3 regions of the Mesorhizobium sp. B2-2-4 genome follow, and region 3 is predicted to be linked to each of the others. Evidence: riboswitches for the same ligand, from Rfam matches in the RefSeq annotation. Region 3 holds a riboswitch; each other region holds the start of a gene.
What was found. Region 3 has a riboswitch for cobalamin ahead of FJ959_RS17265 (CbtB domain-containing protein). Riboswitches for the same ligand answer to the same signal wherever they lie in the genome.
Positions count from the first base shown of each region.

Region 1: linked by a shared signal. The riboswitch ahead of FJ959_RS18685 (ABC transporter ATP-binding protein) and the one ahead of FJ959_RS17265 (CbtB domain-containing protein) in region 3 are both predicted to bind cobalamin.
Region 2: linked by a shared signal. The riboswitch ahead of bluB (5,6-dimethylbenzimidazole synthase) and the one ahead of FJ959_RS17265 (CbtB domain-containing protein) in region 3 are both predicted to bind cobalamin.

Region 1 is NZ_VFWB01000007.1:18,330-22,344, reverse strand. Features, by position in the region: gene FJ959_RS18695 (iron ABC transporter permease) at 1-263, opposite strand, end outside; gene FJ959_RS18690 (ABC transporter substrate-binding protein) at 272-1,219, opposite strand; gene FJ959_RS18685 (ABC transporter ATP-binding protein) at 1,265-2,053, opposite strand; cobalamin riboswitch at 2,310-2,519, opposite strand; gene FJ959_RS18680 (LacI family DNA-binding transcriptional regulator) at 2,582-3,607, opposite strand; gene FJ959_RS18675 (Gfo/Idh/MocA family oxidoreductase) at 3,789-4,015, shown strand, end outside.
Region 2 is NZ_VFWB01000002.1:414,070-418,084, forward strand. Features, by position in the region: gene ribB (3,4-dihydroxy-2-butanone-4-phosphate synthase) at 1-330, shown strand, start outside; gene FJ959_RS07090 (MFS transporter) at 381-1,604, opposite strand; gene FJ959_RS07095 (TetR/AcrR family transcriptional regulator) at 1,725-2,330, shown strand; gene bluB (5,6-dimethylbenzimidazole synthase) at 2,374-3,126, opposite strand; cobalamin riboswitch at 3,175-3,355, opposite strand; gene FJ959_RS07105 (histone deacetylase family protein) at 3,477-4,015, shown strand, end outside.
Region 3 is NZ_VFWB01000006.1:251,671-255,685, forward strand. Features, by position in the region: gene FJ959_RS17255 (MFS transporter) at 1-106, shown strand, start outside; gene FJ959_RS17260 (aromatic ring-hydroxylating dioxygenase subunit alpha) at 110-1,279, opposite strand; cobalamin riboswitch at 1,414-1,610, shown strand; gene FJ959_RS17265 (CbtB domain-containing protein) at 1,646-1,825, shown strand; gene FJ959_RS17270 (CbtA family protein) at 1,841-2,638, shown strand; gene cobU (bifunctional adenosylcobinamide kinase/adenosylcobinamide-phosphate guanylyltransferase) at 2,631-3,146, shown strand; gene cobO (cob(I)yrinic acid a,c-diamide adenosyltransferase) at 3,148-3,762, shown strand.

The DNA of each region.
Region 1 (4,015 bases), on a different contig from region 3:
TGTAACAGCGCGCCGACCACGCCCAGGCCGCCGCCGACACAGATGGCCAGGATTATGCGCGGCAATCTGAGGTCGACGACGATCCTGCCGACCGGGCCGGACACGTCATGCCCCTTCAATCCGATCGCATGGCCAAGTGCTGCAACGACGTCGCCCAGCGGAATCATCGTCGAGCCATAGGCGATCGACAGCAGCGCGAACGCGGCGATTGCCAACGCCGCCGCCGTCATGGCCAATAGGAATGCCTTGTGCCGCAAAGTCATGTTCCCGGTTAAAATGCTTCCGGATGCATCGCCCTGGCGATCTTGCCGATCGCTTCGATGTTGGCCGGTCCGGGGGTCAGTTCGGCATAGCGAAGCGCCACGAAGCGTTCGTTCCTGACCGCGTCCGTCTCCTTCATTGCCGGATGCGCTTTCAGGAAATCGAGCAGCTTCCGGTAGCCGCCGCCATCCTGATAGTCGAGCAGGATGAGGAATTGCGGATTGCGCGAGGCCACCGTCTCCCAATCCGTGTTGCCCCAGCTGGTGTCCATGTCGGCCATGATGTTGTCGCCGCCGGCCGCGGAAATCATGGCGTTGGGAATGGCGAACTTGCCTGATGTGAACGGCTTGTCCTCGCCGGAATCATAGAGGAAGACGCGCGTTCCCCTGCGGTCGCCGACCTTGGCCGTGATTTCGGCGAGCTGCGCCTTCCAGCCGGAGACGAGCTTATCCGCTTCGGCCTCCTTGCCGAAGATCTTGCCCAGCTTCTCGACATCGCCATAGAGCAGGTCCATCGAAGCGGCGGGCCGGTTCTTGTCGAGATGGACGCAGCTTTCCGTCAGCACCAGGGTCTTGATGCCGTGTGGCGCCAGCGTATCGGGCGTCACCTCGCCGCCCGGCTTCATGCCGTAATACCAGCCGGCGAAGAAGAAGTCGGGCTCGACAGCGACCAGGTTTTCCAGCGTCGGATATTTGGGCGCCAGTTCGGGGATCGAGCTCTGTTCGGCCTTGAATTCGGGAGTGACCTTGTACCATCCAGTGATGCCGGTCAGGCCGACGATCGACGGCTGCAGCTTCAGTGCGAAGGCCATCTCGGCCATGTTGAGATCGTGAATGACGGCGCGCTTTGGAGGCGCGTCGAAGGTCAGCGGCTTGCCGCAGCTGTCGACCGTCACCGGAAAGGCGAAGGCCGTAGAGCCGAGCAGGGAGAAGGCAAGAGACACGGCAAGGCGTTTCACGGATGTTGCTCCTTGTTGAACAGGATCTGCCGGAAATGGCTTCGATCACGAAGATGGCGCGGCACGGTTCGGAACCTCGAACACCGTCAGCTCGCGGTCCTCCGTCGGGTGGCGCAACCTAAAGACCTCGATACCGAAGATCTCGCGGATCAGCTGCTGGGTGAGTGCTTCGCGTGGCGGCGCCAGCACATGCAACCGGCCATGGCTCATCACCGCGACCCTGGTGGCGAAAGGCGTCACCAGCGCCAGATCGTGCAGCACCGCGATCACGGTCATGCCGAGGCCTGCAACCAGTTCGAGCAACTCGCTGCGCGCCCGCGGGTCGAGATGGTTGGTCGGCTCGTCGAGGAACAGGATCTTCGGCTCCTGCGCGATGGCGCGGGCAAGCTGGGCGCGCTGGCGCTCGCCGCCCGACAGCGAGCCGATGGTGCGGCCAAGCAGCGGCAACAGCCCGGTCCGGCGCAGCGCCTCGACGACAATGTCGCGTTCCTCGCTCCTGTGCCTGTGGCCGGTATGCGGAACCCGGCCGAGCTCGACATAGTCGATCACCGCCAGCCGTGGATCCGGTTGATCGGTCTGGCCGACGACGGCGATGTGCAGCGCCCGCTCGGCGGTCGAAATCCTGTCCAGCAAGCGCCCGGTTAGCTTCACTTCGCCCGAACTCGGCCTCAGCATGCCCGATAGCATGCGCAGCAATGTCGTCTTGCCGGCGCCGTTGGGACCGATGATGGCGAGACGGTCGCCCGCCGCCACCGAAAGGCTGACCGGATACACCAGATGCAGGCCATCCGCCGCTGCGGCCAGGTCGCGGGCATCGAGAAGCGGCGCGGTCATGGGCAATTCCTTGCAGGGCCTGCCGGAATACGGGCCAGCGTCTTGCTTGCCAATCCTGCCGGACGCTGGCCTGAATTCACCTCGGTGGCGATATCGCGGCAAAGCGTGCACACGATGATGCGATGCATGGGAATGCAGTGAATGCGATCGATGGAGCCGTCCAACTTCCGTCACTTTCAAAAATGGCGACGGAAGGAAGCTGGCTTGAACCGGTCGACAAGACCGAACCCCGCGTCTCCTCCCGGCACACCCCGTCCGGTCAACCCATGCAGATGGCAGGTCTCCTGGCTCGCGGGTCGTTGCGCCATCCTGCCTTCCCAGCCTTGCCGGCCAGTGGCTTCTCGGATTTTGCTCGCCGCTTACAGTTGCGGGGGCAGCCATGGCTTCGACCCGAAAATCGGGCCTCACCATGTTCCCTTTTCACCCCTCGCCTTGCGGCGCGGGGACCATCACGAGTCGCAGCCTAGGATGCAGGCAGCGTCGAGGCAAGGTCGATGCATGTTCTGTTATAACGATACAAACGTGTGGTCAATCACTATCGCGCGCCACCAGTTCCAGCGGCCAGACCTCGCGAATGATCTCTGGCCCTTTCGCGCCGGCGAAAGCCGGGAGCGAGGCGAGCAGGATTTCGCCGAGCCGCCGCCCCATCGGGTCAAGGCTCGGACGAAAGCCGGTCAGCGCCGGCGAGAAATAACGGCAGAGCGGCGTGTCGACGATGACGATCACCGCGACATCCTGCCCGGGCTTGATCCCCATTTCGGCGAGCGCTTTGCAGCCGCCGAGCGCCATCGAGTCGTTGTTGAAGATAATCGCGGTCGGCGGATCCTTCGACCGCATGACTTGCGGTGTCACCGCGTAGCCACTGGCTTCGTTGATAAAACCGTCCACAATCAGGCCGGGATCGACTTCGATGCCGTGCCGCCGCAGCGCCTTGCAATAACCCTCCAGAAACAGATAACCGAAATTCAGGTCAAGCGACGGCCGGATGGCGGCGATGCGGCGGTGGCCACGCGCAACCAGCCGGTCGACCGCATCGGCGCCCGCCTTCTCGAAATCCAGATCCAGAGAGGGATAGCTGTCGTCGCCGGACCGGCTTCGGCCGAGCGTCGCGAAGGGAAAGCCGGCCTTGCTCAGATAGTCGATGCGATCGTCCTCGCGCCGCGTCCAGGCCAGTACGACGGCATCGGCACGACGCGTCTCGACGACGCGGCGCAGCCGCTCCTGTTGATAATCCGCCGGCGCGCCCATGACGATGATCAGGTCCAGCCCGCACTCGGCCAATGTCGCTTGCAGTCCGGTGAGGAACGGAATGAAGAACGGCTCGCCATACTGCTGGTCGCCCGGATGCGGCTGCAGCATGAAAGCCACGGCATGGGTGGTGCCGCGGCGTAGGTTCCTGCCCGAGTGGTTCGGTGAATAATTGAGCTTCCGGGCCGCCTCGAGCACGCGCTGGCGTGTCTCGGCGTTCACGTCGGCGCGCCCGTTAAGCGCGCGCGAGACTGTACCGATCGAAATGTTCAGGTGCCGCGCAAGATCGTGAATGCTGGACGCCAAGACCTCCCCCTCCTGCTTCTGGCTAGCACCAGCCGGTCGTGCGGCCAAGGCGTTTCAGAGCCGACGGTACAAATCCGATTGACAATATATGCCATCGGGTGTGTCATCGTAAACGTTTACGGAAGTCATTTACGGACTGCCGTGGGTGCCAGCCAGGAGGGGTTGGCCGGAGGAGCGCTGGATGATGCACGTCGTCCTGGTCGGGTGCGGAGCCATGAGCAAAACCTGGCTCGAGGCCATCAGCCAATCCCCTGCCGTCAAGATCGTCGGTCTCGTCGACCTCGACGCCGACAGGGCGCGCCAGCGGGCACGCGAATACGACCTCGCCGGGGTCGCGATCGGGACCGATCTCGACGTCGTTCTCTCCCAGACCAGACCCGATGCGGTGTTCGACGTGGTCGTGCCTGC
Region 2 (4,015 bases), on a different contig from region 3:
GAGGACGTGGTGACCGACGTCTTCGGCACCAGCCACCGGCTGGACGCCATCATGAAGGCGATGGGCGAGCGCAAGCGCGGCGTCATCGTCTATCTGCGCGAGGGCTCGGTCGGTGTCGCCCACCAGGAGCGCAACCGGCCGGCGAGCGGCGACCGGGAGGACCACGAAGAGGCGCGCCGCCGCGAGAATGAATGGCGCGAGATCGGGCTCGGTGCTCAGATCCTGAAGGATCTCGGCATTTCCTCGATCAATTTGATCGCCTCGCGCGAGCGCCACTATGTCGGCCTCGAAGGTTTTGGCATCCACATCGCCAAGACCGAGATTCTCTAGGTTCGACGGCGGCAATAGCGTCCGACCCGCTGAACCGGACGCGTCATGGTTCATTCCGCGGCAGCGACGGCCGCTTCACACCCATCCAACTCGCATTTGTGAGTGGCAAGACTGCGCTGGCCGAGCAGCACCGTGACCAGCGCGATGCCGCCCGCGACCACCGAGACCCAGAACCCGTTCTGGGCGCCGAACGCATCCACCACCGCGCCGGCGGCGAAAGAGCCCAGCGCCATGCCGATGCCGATTCCCGTTGTCACCCAGGTAATGCCCTCGGTCAGCATCGCTTCCGGCACATGCCGTTCGATCAGGCCGAATGCCGTGATGAAAGTCGGCGAGATCGCCACGCCGCTGATGAAGACGGTCAGCGCCAAAATCGGCACGCTGTCGGCGGTGAGCGGCAAAATCGTGCTGACTGCGATGATGGCGACCGCGACGGTCAGCTGGCGCTGTAGCGGCGTCTTGAGGTTGAGCGCGCCGACCACGATGCCCAACACGAACGATCCCAGCGCATAGACGCCGATCACCAGGCTCGCGGCACCGGCTTGGCCGAACTGCTTGGTGATCGCCACGGTGCTCACTTCCGTCGTCGCGAAGGTCGCGCCGATGAAGATTAGGGCGAAGGTGATGATCTGTACCGGCCGCAGGCGGATTGCCGAGCCAGTCGAACCATGGTCCACCGGCCGCACTTTCGGCTCGGTCGATCGCTGCAGGATGAATGCTATCGAGCCCAAAGCGAGAAACAACGTGCTCGCCAGCATGCCTGCTTCCGGAAACAGCGCCGCACTGAGGCCCACCGACAGCGCCGCGCCGGCGATATAGACCAGTTCGTCGGCCGCCGATTCGAAGGCGAAGGCGGTGTTCATCTCCGGCCGGCCGCGAAAAAGCTCGGTCCAGCGCGCGCGCACCATTGCCGGCATGCTGGGCATGGCCGCTGCCAGCAGCGCCGACACGAACGATGTCCATACCGGCCAATCCTGGTTGGCCGACGCAATCAGCAGCAGGAATGCCAGCACGGAGATGATGGTGGTGGGCACGACGATCCATGTCTGGCCGAGGCGGTCGACCAGCCTGGAGATCTGCGGCGCCAGGAAAGCGTTGGCCAGCGCGAATGTCGCCGAGACGGCACCCGCCAGCCAGTATTCGCCACGCGTCTGCGACAGCATCGCCACGATGCCGATCGGCGCCATGGCGATCGGCAGGCGCGCCATGAAGCCTGCAGCGGCAAAGCCCTTGGCGCCAGGGGCTCGAAAGATCTCGGAATAGGGGTTCTGCATGGTCCGTTCCTCGACAAAAGGCGATTCGGAAATTACATACGATGCGTATGAATACTAAATAGATCATACGTCGCGTATGTCAATTGGCATACGTGACGTATGTGGATAAGGCCAGAAGAGATGCACAAGCCCCGCAGGGAAATGATCGCCGAAACGCGCGCCAAATTGATTGCCGCGGCCCGGCATGCGTTCGGAACGATTGGTTATGCCGAGGCATCGATGGATGATTTCACCGCATCGGCCGGGCTGACGCGCGGTGCGCTCTATCATCATTTCGGGGACAAGAAGGGGCTTTTGCAGGCGGTTATCGCCGAGATAGACGCCGAGATGGCGGCACGGGTGAATGAGGTTGCAGCGAAAGCACCGACCCGCTGGCAAAGCTTCGTCGACGAATGCACGAGCTACATCGAAATGGCGCTGGAGCCGGAAATCCAGCGCATCATGTTTCGGGACGGTCCGGCCGTGCTGGGGGATCCCGCGCAATGGCCGAACGCCAATGCCTGCGTCGCGTCGATGACCGATCACCTGACGACGCTGCAGGGCGACGGGGTGGTTGTCCCGGGCGTAGACCCCGAGACCGCGGCACGGCTGATCAACGGGGCGAGCAGCCAGGCGGCGCAGCGGATCGCCAATTCGAACGACCCGGAAGCGACGTCGAAGACCGTGGTGGCGGCATTCAAGCAACTGCTCGAAGGATTGTTGAGGAAGGATGCCGGAGCCGCCTGACGACGGCAGGCCGCCGGCAGCTCTGGGCATGCCGTATCGGCAATCAAATCAAGAGTTTGTCAGACTTTTCGCATGTTGCCGCCTTGAGGCGTGCGATCGTTGATTTGAGCGGAACTTCGCCCTGTCCGCAAAACGTCTCGCTCATGATCAGCTCGGGCAGCGGCCGCCGCCGCCCCCAGCCATGTGTTTCGAGGTCCGGTTTCGGCGCGAACTCCGAGACACGGCCGACACAGAGATAGGCCACCGGCGTCACATGCTCGGGAATCGACAGAAGGCCTTTCAACGCCTGCGCCTCGATAATGCTGACCCAGCCGACGCCGACGCCTTCGGCGCGCGCCGCCAGCCAGAAATTCTGCACCGCGCAGACCGTGCTGTAGAGATCCATCTCGGGATTGTGCCAGCGTCCCAGCGGCGAACCCTGTGAGCGTCGGCGGTCGCAGGTGATACAGATATTGAGCGCGCTTTCGCAGATGCCTTCCAGCTTGAGCTTGCGGTAGAGCGCCCGCCGCTCTTCCTCGATCGCCGGCAATTCCTGCTCGCGCGCCGCGAGGAACAGGTCGCGCACCTGTTCCCGTCGTTCGGTGCCACGAATGACGATGAAATTCCATGGCTGCATGAAGCCGACCGATGGCGCGTGATGGGCGGCAAGCAGCAGCCGCGCCAAGACCTCGTCGTCGACGGCCTCTGATGTAAAATGGCTGCGGACATCGCGCCGCGTGAACATGGCGCGGTAGACCGCATCGCGCGCCATCTGGTCGAATCCGTCACCCACGGGGATGGTCATATTGTCCGGCATCGCTTGTCCCCTTGCGATTGCAATCAACTGCCGTCCGCCTGACCATGCGGATGACGATGCCTGCCAGGCCGGTCTTCTGGCTCGGGATCAACCCGCATCCGGCGCCTTCCCGTCATCGACAGTGGCATTTACCGGCGCGGTCCCCCTTACAGCGTTGGGCACGCCACGGTATCAAACCGTGTTCCCGATTCTCCCGCTCGCGGCGGGCACCAGGCAGTGGCCGGGACTTTACGACGAAGGCCCTGCGCCGCCAATCCCCGTGGCGACGCGAACGGACGCAAGCGCGATTTTCCCCAACCATCAGGCCGCAACGCATGGCCATCGCCGCGCCAGGGCACTAGATAGGGAGCATGGCCACTCGTCTCTACACCCATCCGATCTTCCTCGAGCACATCACGCCACCCGGCCATCCGGAGCGGCCGGACCGCTTGCGCGCCATTGAGCGCGTGCTCGACGACGAGGCTTTTGCCGCGCTCGACCGCCTCGAGGCGCCACAAGGCGATGAGGCCACCATTCTCTACGCGCATCCCGAGGATTTCGTCGAGCGGGTACGCGCCGCCATTCCCGAGACGGGCATCGCCCGCATCGATGCCGACACAACGGCCAGCCCGAAGAGCTGGCAGGCGGCGATCACCGCGATCGGAGCCGCCAACGCCGCCGTCGACGACGTCTTTGCCGGCAGGGCAGACAACGTTTTCGTCGCCGCCCGGCCGCCCGGCCATCATGCGGAGAAAGCGACGGCGATGGGCTTCTGCCTGTTCAACACGGCGGCCATCGCCGCACGTTATGCACAGCGCAAACACGATATCGAACGCGTCGCCATCGTCGACTGGGACGTGCATCACGGCAACGGCACGCAGGATATTTTCTGGGACGATCCGTCCGTGCT
Region 3 (4,015 bases):
GGTGGTGCTGGCCTTTTTCGGACTGGGCTCGGTTTTCGTCACGCTCGGCCTGCTTGCGGCGGTCTGCGGTTATGTCACCTGGCGGTATCTGCCGAAGTCGCTGTGAAGCTTACGGCACAAGCGCAGCATGTCGTTCGCGTACCCAATCGTGGAAGCGGTGGAGGTCGTACTCCTCCGGCATCAGCACGCCGGCCTTATGGCGCATGGAGCGCAGCCCTTTCTGGTTGACCTCGCAGATCGCGGCATCCTCCTCCAGCACCTGGGTGCCGAATCCGACGATGTTGTCGATGTCGGTGGCGGCGAGCGCGTCGGGCGCGAACAGCCATTCGGCGGTCAATTCGGTCTGCTCGGGGCCAAGCGGCACCAGCCGTACGGACCTGACATAGTCGACGTGGCCGACGATGAACATCGAGGGCAGGCTGGTGGCGTAGGTCTGGCCGGCGGCGCGCTCGGCCGGCGTCAGGCCCGAAAAGACCGGCCCATGCGCCCGGCCGTCACGTGACCATGTTTCGGCACCCGCCCGCAGCCCGCCGGAAAATTCCGGCGCGTCATTGTCGGCATGGCGGGTCCATTCGGGGTCGTCATGCCGGCCCATCAGGCCGCGGCCGTAGATCGGCACCAGCCGCGACAGGTCCTTGTGGACGCCGGGGCAATGCAGGCATTCGTTGAAGTTTTCCCAGAAGATCTTCCAGTTGCAGTTCATCACCTTGCGCAGCACATGGCCCGATACCAGCGATTCCAGCGGCCAGTTGCCGAGATCGCCGGAGGCCGGGTCGAAGGATGAGTGCGCCGAGCCGGCGGCATCTTCCGCGAGATTGACGAAGACGAAGCCGCGCCAGACCGACAGCGCGACGCGATAGAGCGGATGGTCCGCCTTGTCGAAACCTTCGGGCAGCGTTTTCGATGGCACGCGCACGAGCTCGCCGCGCAGCGAATAGGACCATGCGTGGTAGGGGCAGGTGATCAGCCGCGCCTTCAGCCGCCCCTCGCGTTCCTGGCAAAGCTGCGATCCGCGATGCCGGCAGGTGTTGTGGAAGGCGCGCAGTTCGCCGGTATCGTCACGCAGCACGACGATCTCCTGGCTGCCGACACGGAAGGTGCGGAAAGCCAGCGGTTGGGCGAGATCAGCTTCACGGCAGACGAGCAGCCAGTTCCTGTACCAGATGGCGTCGAGGTCGCGCTGGTAGGCCGCCGCATCCCAATAGGCCGAGGACGGCAATGTCGGCTCGGCCCGGGTGAGGCCGTTATAGGGGGCGTGCTGGCTCTGGACGGGCTGCATGGCTGGCCTCCTGTGAGGATGGCAGCCGACACCCGGCCACGGAAATTGTCAATTGCAGCGGAGCAAGCGGCCGGACGGCGCTAAAGCGCTTGTCGCCGTCGGAATTTGGTTTGCCGGATGCGGCGATTTTCCCTATAGTCACCTTCGTCGTCGGTTCCGATTGGAGCCAAGAGGGAATGCGGTGCGGGCAGATTTGTTGCCCAATGCCGTGGCTGCCCCCGCAACTGTGTGCGGTAGTCCTCTCCATATGCCACTGAAGATTTTCTTCGGGAAGGTGGGGAAGGGCGCTGATCCGCGAGCCAGGAGACCTGCCGGCGACAGGAAACTGACTTCGATGCCCTCGGGTGGAGGGTGAAAGGACAAGACATGAATACCGCTTCCGTCTCCCTCGGCGCCTCCATCTCCTCGCAGTCGCGCCTCCTGCAGCTCGCGCTCGCGGCGCTGCTCGGCGTTTTCGTCGTAGGCTTTGTCGGTTTCTCGCATATCGACGCGGTCCACAATGCCGCGCACGACTATCGCCACTCGATGGCGTTTCCCTGCCACTGATAGGGATTTGACATCATGAACCTGTTTCGCAACGTCGTGTTCATCGCGGCGATCGCAGGGCTCGTGGCCGGTGTCGTTCTCGCCTGCATGCAGGCCTATGCCACCGTGCCGTTGATCCTGAAGGCGGAAGTCTACGAACAGGCCGGCGGCGGCCACCACCACGACCATACCGCACCGGCCCCGACCGACAACAACGCCATGAACTCTGCCGCCCCGGCGGGCAATGCCATGAGCTCCGCCGCGCCGGCAGCCGCTGAAGCTGTTCCGGCTGAAGAGGAAGGCTGGGCGCCGGCCGACGGCTTCGAGCGCTTCGCCTTCAGCGTGCTTGCCAACATCGTCACCGGCATCGGCTTCGCGCTGGTCCTGGTCGCGGTTTCGGAATTCGCCGGCGGCATCGGCAACTGGCGCCAGGGCGTGTTCTGGGGACTGGCCGGCTTTGCCGTGTTCACGCTGGCGCCGGGCCTCGGCCTGCCGCCGGAACTGCCGGCCATGCCTGCCGCCGAGCTTCTGCCACGCCAGATCTGGTGGACGGCGACGGTGGCGGCGACGGCGATCGGCCTTGCCCTGATCGCCTTCCGCAAATCACTGCCGCTGGCGATTCTGGGCGTGGTGTTGATCGTCGCGCCGCATATTGTCGGCGCGCCGCAGCCGGACAGTTTCGAGACGCCGATCCCGGAAGGCCTGCACCATCAGTTCGTGGTGGCGGTGACAGTGACGAACCTGGTGTTCTGGCTCGTGCTGGGCGCTGTCGTCGGCGTGGTGCGTGGACGCTTCACCGGCAGCGCGACGAGCCTGCGCGACAGCTTTGCCTGATCGCGGAAGACTGACCTTCATCATCGGCGGTGCGCGCTCCGGCAAGAGCGCGCACGCCGAAACGCTGATGACCGCCTTGCCTTCGCCATGGGCCTACATCGCCACGGCGCAACCTTATGACGACGAGATGCGGCAGCGCATCGCGTTGCACCGGTCGCGGCGCGGCGAGGGCTGGACGACCATCGATGCACCGCTAGACCTTGTCGGTGCACTCGAGGCCCTACCGGAGGACCAGCCGGTGCTTGTCGACTGCCTGACGCTGTGGCTGACCAACCACATGCTGGCCGAACATGATGTAGAGGGCGCATGCCGGCGGCTGGCTGACATGCTGTCGCGGCCGCGCGGACCCTGGTTTGTTGTATCCAACGAGGTCGGGCAAGGCATCGTGCCGGACAATGCGCTGGCGCGCCGGTTTCGCGACGCCGCCGGCCGGCTCAACCAGCAGGTCGCGGCGATTGCCGAGACCGTGCTTTTGATGGTGGCGGGGCTGCCGCTCAAGGTGAAGTGACATGACCGACATCGACGAAAAGGACGAAGAGCGCCACCGCGCCAAGATGGCCAAGCGCAAGGCGGTCCAAGACGCCGAGGTGGCGAGCAAGACGGTCGAAAAGGGGCTGCTGATCGTCAACACCGGTCCCGGCAAAGGCAAGACCACGGCTGCCTTTGGCCTGGCGTTGCGCATGCTCGGCTATGGCAAGCGCGTCGGCGTCGTCCAGTTCATCAAGGGCAAATGGCATACGGGTGAGAAGGAGGCCTTCGCCGCCTTCGGCGACCGCGTCGTGTGGCACGCGATGGGCGAGGGGTTCACCTGGGAGACACAGGATCTGAAGCGCGACATCGCGGCGGCCGAGGCCGCCTGGGCCAAGGCGCTGGAGCTGATGGCCGATCCGTCGATCAGTCTCGTCGTGCTCGACGAACTCAACATCGCGCTGCGCTACGAGTATCTCGATCTGGACAAGGTGGTTGCCGCGCTGAAAGCGCGCCGCGAGGGCCTGCATGTCGTCGTCACCGGTCGCAACGCCAAGCCGGCGCTGGTCGAGGCGGCCGACCTGGTGACCGAGATGGGGCTGACCAAGCACCATTTCGCGGCGGGCGTGAAGGCGCAGCAGGGGGTGGAGTTTTGAGAGCTGTTGTCCCCTTTTGTGGATGAGCATTCAAGTCTGGTCGCCAAACGCTTCCAGCAGGGCTCACTTCCTTTCCCTCCGGAGGGGGAAAGGTGGCGCTGCGAAGCAGCGACGGATTGGGGGAAGGCGGTTATCGAACGCGCGGTCCGCAGACAGGCAGGCGCAACCCGGCGGGTGCGAGAAACGCGACTGCCGAGCTCGTCGACCCCCACTCCGTCTCGGCTTCGCCGAGCCACCTCTCCCCCGATCGACG